3 regions of the Cupriavidus sp. genome follow, and region 3 is predicted to be linked to each of the others. Evidence: predicted binding sites of a transcription regulator. Region 3 holds the regulator's gene; each other region holds the start of a gene.
What was found. The regulator sigma-54, encoded in region 3, starts transcription at its own class of promoters, with help from an activator protein. The targets are predictions, from matches to a motif close to TGGCANGNAANCTGCTTT.

Region 1 (3,279 bases), on a different contig from region 3:
AGCAGGCGACGACATATTCAGGGTCAAGCGACGAAAGTGCAGACAAGGACGGAAGGGTAAACCCGCGCCCTTTGCGGACGAAGAACTTCTTTCTTATTAGCTAATGCCCGGAAACAGGGCGCAGGCCGATGTCGGCGCACCACATGTACGCCTGCTTACAACCGTTACGCCACAGGTTACCCATTGTGCACATGATCCAGGCACCAATCCGGGTACAATGCGAGCCATTTTGTATCTTTGACATAACAAATGAGCCCCCGTCCTTCCCGTCTGGCGTGTGTCGACGCTCTGAAGGCGGTCAGCTCGCAGCTGATCGTATTACACCATCTGGCCTTCTATGGGCCGATGTCCGACGCCGCGCAGCCGCTGGCGCCCGGTTTGATCGGCTGGCTGGCCGACTATGCGCGCATCGCGGTGCAGGTATTCCTGGTCATCAGCGGTTTCCTGGCCGCGCGGAGCCTGGCGCCGCAAGGTCATCTGACCGTGCAAAGTCCAATCGCCACGGTCTGGCGCCGCTATCAGAAACTGGTCGTGCCATTTGCCGCAGCCATACTGATTGCGATTGTGGGCGCGGCAATTGCCCGCACCTGGATGCAGCACGACTCGATCCCGGCCGCGCCGCATCTGGCACAGTTCGTGGCCCATATCCTGCTGCTGCACAACATCCTGGACGTGGACGCGCTGTCGGCCGGCGTCTGGTATATCGCCATCGACCTGCAGTTGTTTGCGCTGCTGGTATTCGCACTCTGGTTTGCGCGCGGGGTATCGCGTGAAGCGTTGCCGCTTGGTGTGCCGGTGGTAGCGGCCCTGGCGGTGGCTTCGCTGTTCTGGTTCAACCGCGATGCCAGCTGGGATATCTGGGCGATCTATTTCTTTGGCGCCTATGGCATGGGCACGCTGGCGTTCTGGGCCTCCAATCCCGATCGGTCGCCGCTGGCCTGGATCACGCTGGCAGCCATTGGCATGGCCGCGCTGGTGGTCGATTTCAGGCTGCGCATTGCCGTGGCATTGGTGACCGCGCTGCTGCTGGCGCTGTCGCGCCGTGGCGGCTGGCTGGAGTACTGGCCGGGCGGACGCCTGAGCGCCTATTTCGGCAAGATCTCGTACTCGGTGTTCCTGGTGCATTTCCCGGTCTGCCTGGTGGTCAACGCCGTGGTGTCGCATCTGGCGCCGGGGCAGCCATGGCTCAATGCCGCAGGTATGGTGTTGGCCTGGGTCACCAGCAACGTGGCCGGAGCGCTGTTCCATCGCTATGTGGAAGCGTCCAATCCGGTCCTGGCAGTTGTGAAGTGGCTCACCGCCGATCTTCCGGCCCGGGCAAGAGTACGGGTCGGCGAACGGGCAGGCAGCTGAATACCTGTTTGCGATGGATGTAAAAACGGCACGAACCTCAGGGTACGTGCCGTTTTTGTTTGCGCGCTGTCCGCAGCGCTGGCAGGCCGCTATCGGGCCGCAATCGGGCCGCCATCAGGCGGTATGCGACTTCAGCGTTTGCAAGGTCGATGGATCACTGATGACGCGATCCCAGGTTACCGCTGATCCTGCGGCGACCGGCTGCTTTTCGATTGCGTGGTCGCCGGATAGCACGCAACGCACGCGTGGCTGTCCGTCCGTCAGCAGGGTCATGCAGGCCTTGGGCAAGCTGTCTGCCTGATTGGATTCCGTAGCGCGAGCCATGGCGGGTAGCGCCAGTAGTGTGCCGGCCAGAAGCAGCACACTTGCGGCGAGGGGTGGGGACGACTTTCTCATTTTTGCACTCCATGCACGAAACTGAAACTGAACCCGATCCGGTTCTGCTTTCATGCATGAAGTATCTGCAGCCGCCTGAGCCGTCGGAATAGCCGAAGTCTCAAATCACCTCACTTCACCTCACCTCGTGCCGCGTGCCGGAAACTGGTGCGTATGCACTGCAAAGTATCGGGTCCGGCATGGCCGGGCATCTGCCTGGCACGCGTGCGGTGCGTACGGGATGCCACTAACGGTAACAACCCCAGTTGGGTGTTGGCATGAACGTTGCCTACTATGGAGATGCAAACCTGACCATTTGGTCAGGATTCCTGTTCCGCTCCATTACCAGGAGACGAGGCTGCCATGTCCGACCATATCGTCCTGACCTCGCACGCGCGCCGCGACAAGCCGGCCGAGCCGATTCACTGGGGCGCCCCAACGGCGGCCGAGCGCGGACCGGTGATTGCCAGCCTGACGGATCCGGTGCAGCACAACGTGATCGGTACGCATGGCGGCGCCTACGCCATCTATCGCGCGCTGGCCGTGGCAGCGGGCAGCCTGCAACGGGCCCATCGGCCCGACCTGACCGATACGGCGCCAGCGGAACCGATTGGCCCCCATGCGCAATGGGGCGACCCCGACAAGATCGTCTCGCTCGACCCTTGGGGGCATCTGGTTTCCACGGCATTTGCGGGCCGCATTGCCGCGGGATTCGATATTCGTCCAACCATTGCCATCACGCGTGCGCATATCAATATGCCCGAGCTGGTGGCCGCGATTGCGGCGGGACGGCTCAAGCCCGATGGTGAAATCCTGTATGCCAATGGCGATGTACGCGTGACCAAGGCCGCGATCGACCCGGTCTGGTATCTGCCCGGCATTGCGCGTCGCTTCAATATCAAGGAAAGCATTCTGCGGCGCAGTCTGTTCGAGCAGACCGGCGGCATGTTCCCGGAACTGGTGACACGCCCGGACCTGAAGGTATTCCTGCCCCCCATCGGTGGCATGACGCTTTATTTCGTTGGCGATGTCAGCAAACTCGGCAAGCCCGAGACCAAGGTTGCATGCCGCGTGCACGACGAATGCAATGGCTCCGATGTCTTCGGCTCGGATATCTGCACCTGCCGGCCTTACCTGGCGCATGGCATCGAGGTGTGTATCGAGATGGCTCAGGAGGGCGGCGTAGGCCTGGTGGTCTATAACCGGAAGGAAGGCCGCGCGCTGGGCGAGGTCACCAAGTTCCTGGTCTATAACGCACGCAAGCGCCAGGTGGGCGGTGACCGCGCCGAAACGTATTTCGCGCGCACCGAATGCGTGGCGGGCGTGCAGGACATGCGGTTCCAGGAACTGATGCCCGATGTATTCCATTGGCTCGGCATCCGGCGCATCGATCGCTGGGCCTCGATGAGCAACATGAAACATGGCGCGCTCACGGCGCAGGGGATCGAGGTGGTGGAGCAGGTGGCCATCCCCGAGGCACTGATCCCGGCCGATGCCCGCGTGGAAATCGATGCGAAGGTGGCGGCGGGTTACTTCACCAGCTACACGCCG
Region 2 (3,279 bases), on a different contig from region 3:
TTCAGGCTCGAATTGTTAAGGAGCGTGCAACAAATGAAGGGTGCCGTGCGGCAGTCTGCACATGACAATGCAGGACCGAGGCACGGCACGAAATAAAAGGATGCGCAGCGCGGGGTAAGGACGACAACGCACCGTAAAGTAGTCGGCGCGAATGACAGGGAAAGTCCCTAGTCTCCGCGTGTATCAGGGGCGCGTCAGTCCGCCGAGCAGTCCGGTAACCGGCGCCAGCGGATTGCTGGTGCTCGTGCTGCTGCCTGCCCCCGTGGTGGCGCCGGTCGCGCTAGTCAGCCCACCAGTCACCGTGCCCAGCAATCCGGTGACCGGTGCCAGCGGATTGCTGCCAGCGGTCGTGCCACCGCTTGCGGCACCCGTTGCGCCACCCAGCGCGGGTAGCGTGTTGAGCAGGCCGCCCAACGGATTCCCGGCAGCTCCGCCGTTGCTGCCACTGCCGTTGAGCAGCACGCCGGCCACCGACACGGTATTGCCCGCTTCGGTCACCACACCGCCCAAGGGGGACACCACCGGCACGTTCTGGCCAGAGATCAGGCCGCCGGTAGTGGCCACCGTATTGCCGACCTGCGTCAGCAGGTTGTTCACCGGCGCACCGAGGCCGGTTGCCGCACCTACGGTCTGCGTGGCGCCGGTCAGTTGCGTGGTCAGCGGCACGATGGCCGTGCTGACACTGCCGGTCACTTGCGCGACAGGTCCGGTCGACAGTGCCTCGCCAAGCTTGTCACCACCGGTCATCACGGCACTGCCCACGGTCTGCACCACCCCTCCCACGGGATTGGTCACGGCCGACAGCGGCGCAAGCTGGTCGCTGCCAACCGCCTGCACCAGGTCGCCGGCACTGACCACGGTAGCGCCGGCCTGCGTCACGACATTGCCGGTGTTGGCAACGGTCACGCCCACCGGATTGTCGACCGCGCCAATCATGCCTAACCCATCACGCACACCCGTACCGAGCGTGGCCACGGTATTGCCTGCCTCCACCACGACATCACCGGTGGCATTCTTCGCGGCAGCCGGTACCAGCGGCACGTCGGTGTCCTTGATCTGCTGGCCGATCTGGCTTAGCGCGCTGCCCGTGGCCGTCACCGTATTGCCGGCGCTCTCCGTCACCTTGGCGGTAGGCGTGGTCTCCGCGGTCGGTTGCGGATTGGTGGTCCCCGGATTGGTCGGCGTGTTTGGCGACGACGGACTTGCACCGCCGCTCGAACCACCCGAGGCACACCCGGCCAGCAAGACCACCGCGGCGGCGCAGGCGATAGCCATCACGTTGAGGGGGCGCGTCTGCATCGTTGCCTTCATGTCCTGTTCTCCTTCGGTGTGCTGGTATGTGGGAACCGAAAGCGCAAACGGTGTGCCAGGCTCAAGCGCATGTTCGACACGAGCGCCGCGGCACTTCCGCCGAACGCCGGCAAACCGTTGCGCACGGCGGCTTTGCGGGACGAGCGCAGGTTCCTGATGGGCGAGCCACGCAGGGGTTCGGCGCCATCACAGGCCGTTACGTGTCACGTAACGTGTTACGCCGACGCGTTACGTAACGCGTAACGCGAATTAGAGCCTGCGCGATGTCCGCGCGCTTCATGCGCGCGTTTGACCCACCTGCCTGAAACCGTTGTGACACGGGCGTTTGCAGCGGCATCCCCAACCTTCGTATGGGTCCATCAAGGACCCTCCCGCTGATTGGCACACCGTTTGCGCAATGCATGTCAGACACGGCACGCCACGTACCTCGATGACACACAAAACAAGGACGCGTGCTCGTGAACTTGAACGGGAAAATCAAAACAGGAAAAGGTCATGCGACAAGAGCAACGTTTTGCAAAGCAGATGTTGGTCACGACTCTGCTGGGGTCCTTGCTGGCACTTGGCGGTTGCGCGAGCGGCAGCGGTTCGACGTCGATGGGTACCAGCGGCACGGGCAGTTCCGGCGGCACCAGCAATACCGCAACGACGGGCAACAGCGGTGGCACTGGTGGCACCGGAGGCACCGGCAGCACCGGCAGCACCGGCAGCACCGGCACCGATACTTCGAACAACAACGGTGGTGGTAACGGCGGCAACAATGGCGGAAACACCACGGCACTGACGCCGACCAGCGTCATCGCCAACAATGCCGGCGGCCTCGTGAGCGGCGTGGGCAACACGGTCAGCGGCGTGGGCGATGCCATCCAGACCGCGAACGTGCCCGGCATATCGTCAGAGACGCAGAACGGCCTGGCCGGCGTGGTGAGTTCCGTTGGCGATGCCGTCAGCGTACTTGGCAACGGTGTGCAGTCCGGTCTCGGCAATATTCCCAATGCCACCAACCCGGTGGGTACCACGGTTGCCAGCACAGGCGGCGTGGTGAGCCAGCTCGGCAATGCGGTGTCGAATGCCGGTAGCGCCGTCAGCGGCCTCGGTAGCGGCCCGCTGGCACCGTTGGGTACCGTGACCACGCCGCTGGGTGGCGTGGTGTCGCAGGTGGGCGGCACGGTCAGCAGCGTTGGCAGCCAGCTCGGCACCGCGCTTTCCTCGGGTCCGGTCGAGCAACTGACCAGCAGCGTCAGCAAAGCCATCGTGCCGCTGACGTCCACGCTGACCAACGGCACGCAAACGCTTGGCGCCGCAACGGGGCTGGGCCAACCGGTCAACAACCTGTTGGCAACGGTGGGCGGCGCACTGGCAACTGCCGGCACGCAACTGACCAATACCAATACACCGGTCGTATCGGGTGTAGGCGGCATCGTCACGGGCACCGGCACCACGGTGGCATCGGTGGGCGGTGTCGTGAATGGCCCGGCCGGTGGCAGCGCAAGCAGCCCGCTGGCGCCGGTGACTGGTTTGGTCGGCGGACTCACGAATGGACTCACCAGCGGACTCGGCAGCGGACTCGGCGGCGCAGCCAGTGGTGGCACAAGTCCGCTCGCCCCGGTGACCGGCCTGGTCAGCGGAGTAACCAGCAGCGTGACCAACGCCACCGGCGGCGGCGCCAGTCCGCTGGCGCCAGTCACCGCGGTGGTTGCGGGCCTTGCCGGCGGCAATGCACCGGCCAGCACCACCACCGCTTCGACCTCGGGCGGCAGCAAGCCGGCCAATCCGCTGGCCCCGGTTACGGGCGTCGTCGGGGGCCTCGTGGGTGGGCTCACAAGCGGACTGAGCGGCGCGCTCGGCGGCAAGCCCTAGACCTTGACGGGGTGCTGATGGCACCCCCAACGAAGCAAAGCGTCACGGCCACCAGTGGGCGGCAAGGGAAGCGGCATCCCTTGCGCCCGTGGCACGCGACCTCATAGC
Region 3 (3,279 bases):
GCGACCGTATCGAATACGACGGGAAGTCCGAGATCAACAAGCTGATTGGCCACGCCCGTGCGGCGCGCGTCTCCGGCGTCGGTGCAAAGATCATCGACGAGATCCGCGGTGCCTTGATCACCTACGACAGCCGCAACGAGTTCTACACGGCCACCGGCGGCGACAGCAACACCACGGGGGGCAACTCGTCCGGCCGCGTGCGCGCCGTGCTGTCGCCGCGCGCCGATGCCAGCGCACCAGCCGCCGCAGGCGCGCCGCTGGACCTCAAGCCATCCACCACGCCCGCCAAGCCCTGAACGCCTTACTCCCAGCCAGTCCCCGATGAACGATTCCGCCACGCTCGCAGCCTCCGCCTCGTCCCCCGCGTCCGCCGTCCGCGCCGACAGCAGCACGCTGGTCGTGCGACACCTGAAGAAGCGCTACGGCACCCGCACGGTGGTCAAGGATGTGTCGCTCGACGTGAAGAGCGGCGAGGTGGTGGGCCTGCTGGGTCCGAACGGCGCCGGCAAGACCACCTCGTTCTACATGATCGTGGGCCTGGTGGCGCTCGACGAAGGCGATATCGTGCTCGACGACCAGCACATCAGCGGGCTGGCCATTCATGAACGCGCCCGCATGGGGCTGTCGTACCTGCCGCAGGAAGCTTCGGTATTCCGCAAGCTCAATGTCGAAGAGAACATCCGCGCGGTGCTGGAACTGCAGGTGGAAAAAGGCAAGTCGTTGCCAAAGGCCGAGATCGATCGCCGGCTCGACTCCCTGCTCGACGACCTGCAGATCGCCCACTTGCGCAACAACCCGGCACTGTCGCTGTCCGGAGGCGAGCGCCGCCGCGTGGAAATTGCGCGCGCGCTGGCCTCGTCGCCGCGTTTTATCCTGCTGGACGAACCGTTCGCCGGCGTGGACCCGATTGCGGTGGGTGAAATCCAGCGCATCGTCAGTTTCCTGAAGGCACGCAATATCGGCGTGCTGATCACCGACCACAACGTGCGCGAGACGCTGGGCATCTGCGACCACGCCTACATCATCAGCGAAGGCACCGTGCTGGCTGCCGGCCAGCCCGAGGAAATCATCGCCAACGAATCCGTGCGACGCGTCTACCTGGGCGAGAATTTCCGCATGTAACGCCTGATGGCGATGTCCTACGGGACATGCGCCGAACCGTGCGATTCGTCAACTAGCCGTTGTCGATCACGGCGTCACAGCGATAGCTGATTGCGATAGCAATTTCCGTTCCAACAACGGAAAGATGCGCATAGAATAGGTCGCATGAAACCATCGCTTCAGCTCCGACTTTCCCAGCATCTGGCCCTGACGCCGCAACTGCAGCAATCGATCCGGTTGTTGCAGCTCTCCACGCTGGAGTTGCAGCAGGAAGTGGAGCAGGCGCTGACGGAAAACCCGCTGCTCGAACGCGAGAACGACTGGATCGAGAGCCCGCTGCGCGTGGCGGCGGACGGTTCGGTGAACCTGCAGACCGCGCCGGCCCCGGCGCCCGCCGAACCGCAGTCCAATGGCGAGGATCGTGCCGAAGGCGCCGCCGGCGGCGACGAGGACAGCTTTGGCGATTCCGGCACCGAGGACTATGGCAACGACTGGAGCCTCGACGATTTCGCGCGCCGCCCGCAAGGCGACGAGGACGAGAAGACGCCGATGCAGTTGCGCGATGCCGATCCCACGCTGCGCGAGTTCCTGATGGAGCAGCTCACGCCGCTGAAGATTTCCACGCGCGACAAGGGCCTGGCGATCTTCCTGATCGAATCGCTCGACGACGACGGATACCTCGGGGCGTCACTCGAGGAAATCTGCACGGAACTCCCGGAAGAACTCGAGTTCGAAGTCGATGAAGTGCAGGCGATCCTGACGCTGCTGCAGAGCTTTGATCCGCCCGGCGTGGGCGCACGCAATGCCGCGGAATGCCTGAGCCTGCAACTGCGACGACTCAAGCATCCGCAGCGCGAACTGGCATTGTCGATCGTCAATCATCATCTGGAACTGCTTGCCGTGCGCGATTACACGCGGCTCAAGAAAGCGCTTCAGGTTGACGAAATAGCATTAAAGGCGGCGCATGATCTGATCCGCTCGCTGGCACCGTATCCAGGACATGCGTATAGCCGTCCGGAAGCAGATTTCGTGGTGCCGGATGTGTTCGTGCGCAAGAGCGGTAGCGGCTGGATTGCGCAACTCAATCCGGACGTGATGCCACGCCTGCGCATCAACGACATGTACGCGCAGATTTTGCGCGGTGCAAAAGGAGAAGCGGGTGCCGCAGGACTGCAGCAGAAGCTGCAGGAAGCGCGGTGGCTCATCAAGAACATTCAGCAGCGTTTCGACACGATCCTGCGTGTGGCGCAGGCAATTGTCGAACGTCAGAAGAACTTTTTTTCGCACGGGGAAATAGCAATGCGCCCCTTGGTTTTGCGGGAAATAGCCGATACACTCGGTTTACATGAGTCGACCATTTCCCGGGTGACCACGAACAAATACATGGCCACGCCAATGGGTACTTTCGAACTGAAGTACTTCTTTGGTAGCCACGTCTCCACGGAGACGGGCGGCGCGGCCTCATCCACGGCGATCCGCGCGCTGATCAAGCAACTGATAGGAGCCGAAGACCCCAGGAATCCCCTTTCCGACAGCCGCATCGCCGAATTGCTGGGCGAACAGGGCTTTGTGGTCGCACGCCGCACGGTGGCCAAATACCGCGAAGCGCTGAAAATCCCCGCAGTCAATCTCCGCAAGTCTTTGTAGCCGAGCCGCAACCGCCTGCCTGGTGCGGCTCTTTCAGAAGGAGAAGCGCTATGAACTTCAAGATCAGTGGACACCACCTCGACATCACGCCGCCGCTGCGTGAGTATGTGGAAACGAAACTGGAGAGGATTGTCAGGCATTTCGATCAGGTCATTGGCGTGAGCGTGCTGCTATCTGTCGACAACCACAAGGAAAAGGACCGGCGTCAGTACGCGGAAATCAATCTGCATCTCAAGGGCAAGGACATCTTCGTCGAAGCGCATCATGAAGACCTGTATGCGGCGATCGACTCTCTGGTCGACAAGCTCGACCGGCAAGTGATCCGCTACAAGGACCGCGTGCAAGGGCACGACCGGGAAGCGGTCAAGTATCAGATGGCCGCTGAGCAGCTACAGCAACAATAAGGCGGCAACCCATTGAAGGTTGCTCCCTGAGAGGATCGATAAGAAGAGATAAAGCCGCGCATTTGCGCGGCTTTTTTGATGCTCCGGTGCCGGGCAGCCACCACGCGGCTCGTTACCTTGACGCCAC

Region 1: a site for sigma-54 is predicted at 2,003-2,020, ahead of ACO550_RS22840 (GTP cyclohydrolase II). Genes of this name have one in related genera too.
Region 2: a site for sigma-54 is predicted at 1,513-1,530, ahead of ACO550_RS08695 (collagen-like triple helix repeat-containing protein). Genes of this name have one in related genera too.

What each region holds. Positions count from the first base shown of each region.
Region 1 is NZ_DBHKYV010000021.1:8,055-11,333, forward strand. It holds gene ACO550_RS22825 (transporter substrate-binding domain-containing protein) at 1-15, opposite strand, end outside; gene ACO550_RS22830 (acyltransferase family protein) at 250-1,353, shown strand; gene ACO550_RS22835 (hypothetical protein) at 1,468-1,749, opposite strand; gene ACO550_RS22840 (GTP cyclohydrolase II) at 2,092-3,279, shown strand, end outside.
Region 2 is NZ_DBHKYV010000004.1:29,155-32,433, reverse strand. It holds gene ACO550_RS08700 (collagen-like triple helix repeat-containing protein) at 184-1,311, opposite strand; gene ACO550_RS08695 (collagen-like triple helix repeat-containing protein) at 1,807-3,171, shown strand.
Region 3 is NZ_DBHKYV010000001.1:275,013-278,291, forward strand. It holds gene lptA (lipopolysaccharide transport periplasmic protein LptA) at 1-296, shown strand, start outside; gene lptB (LPS export ABC transporter ATP-binding protein) at 322-1,122, shown strand; gene ACO550_RS01260 (RNA polymerase factor sigma-54) at 1,267-2,748, shown strand; gene hpf (ribosome hibernation-promoting factor, HPF/YfiA family) at 2,799-3,152, shown strand.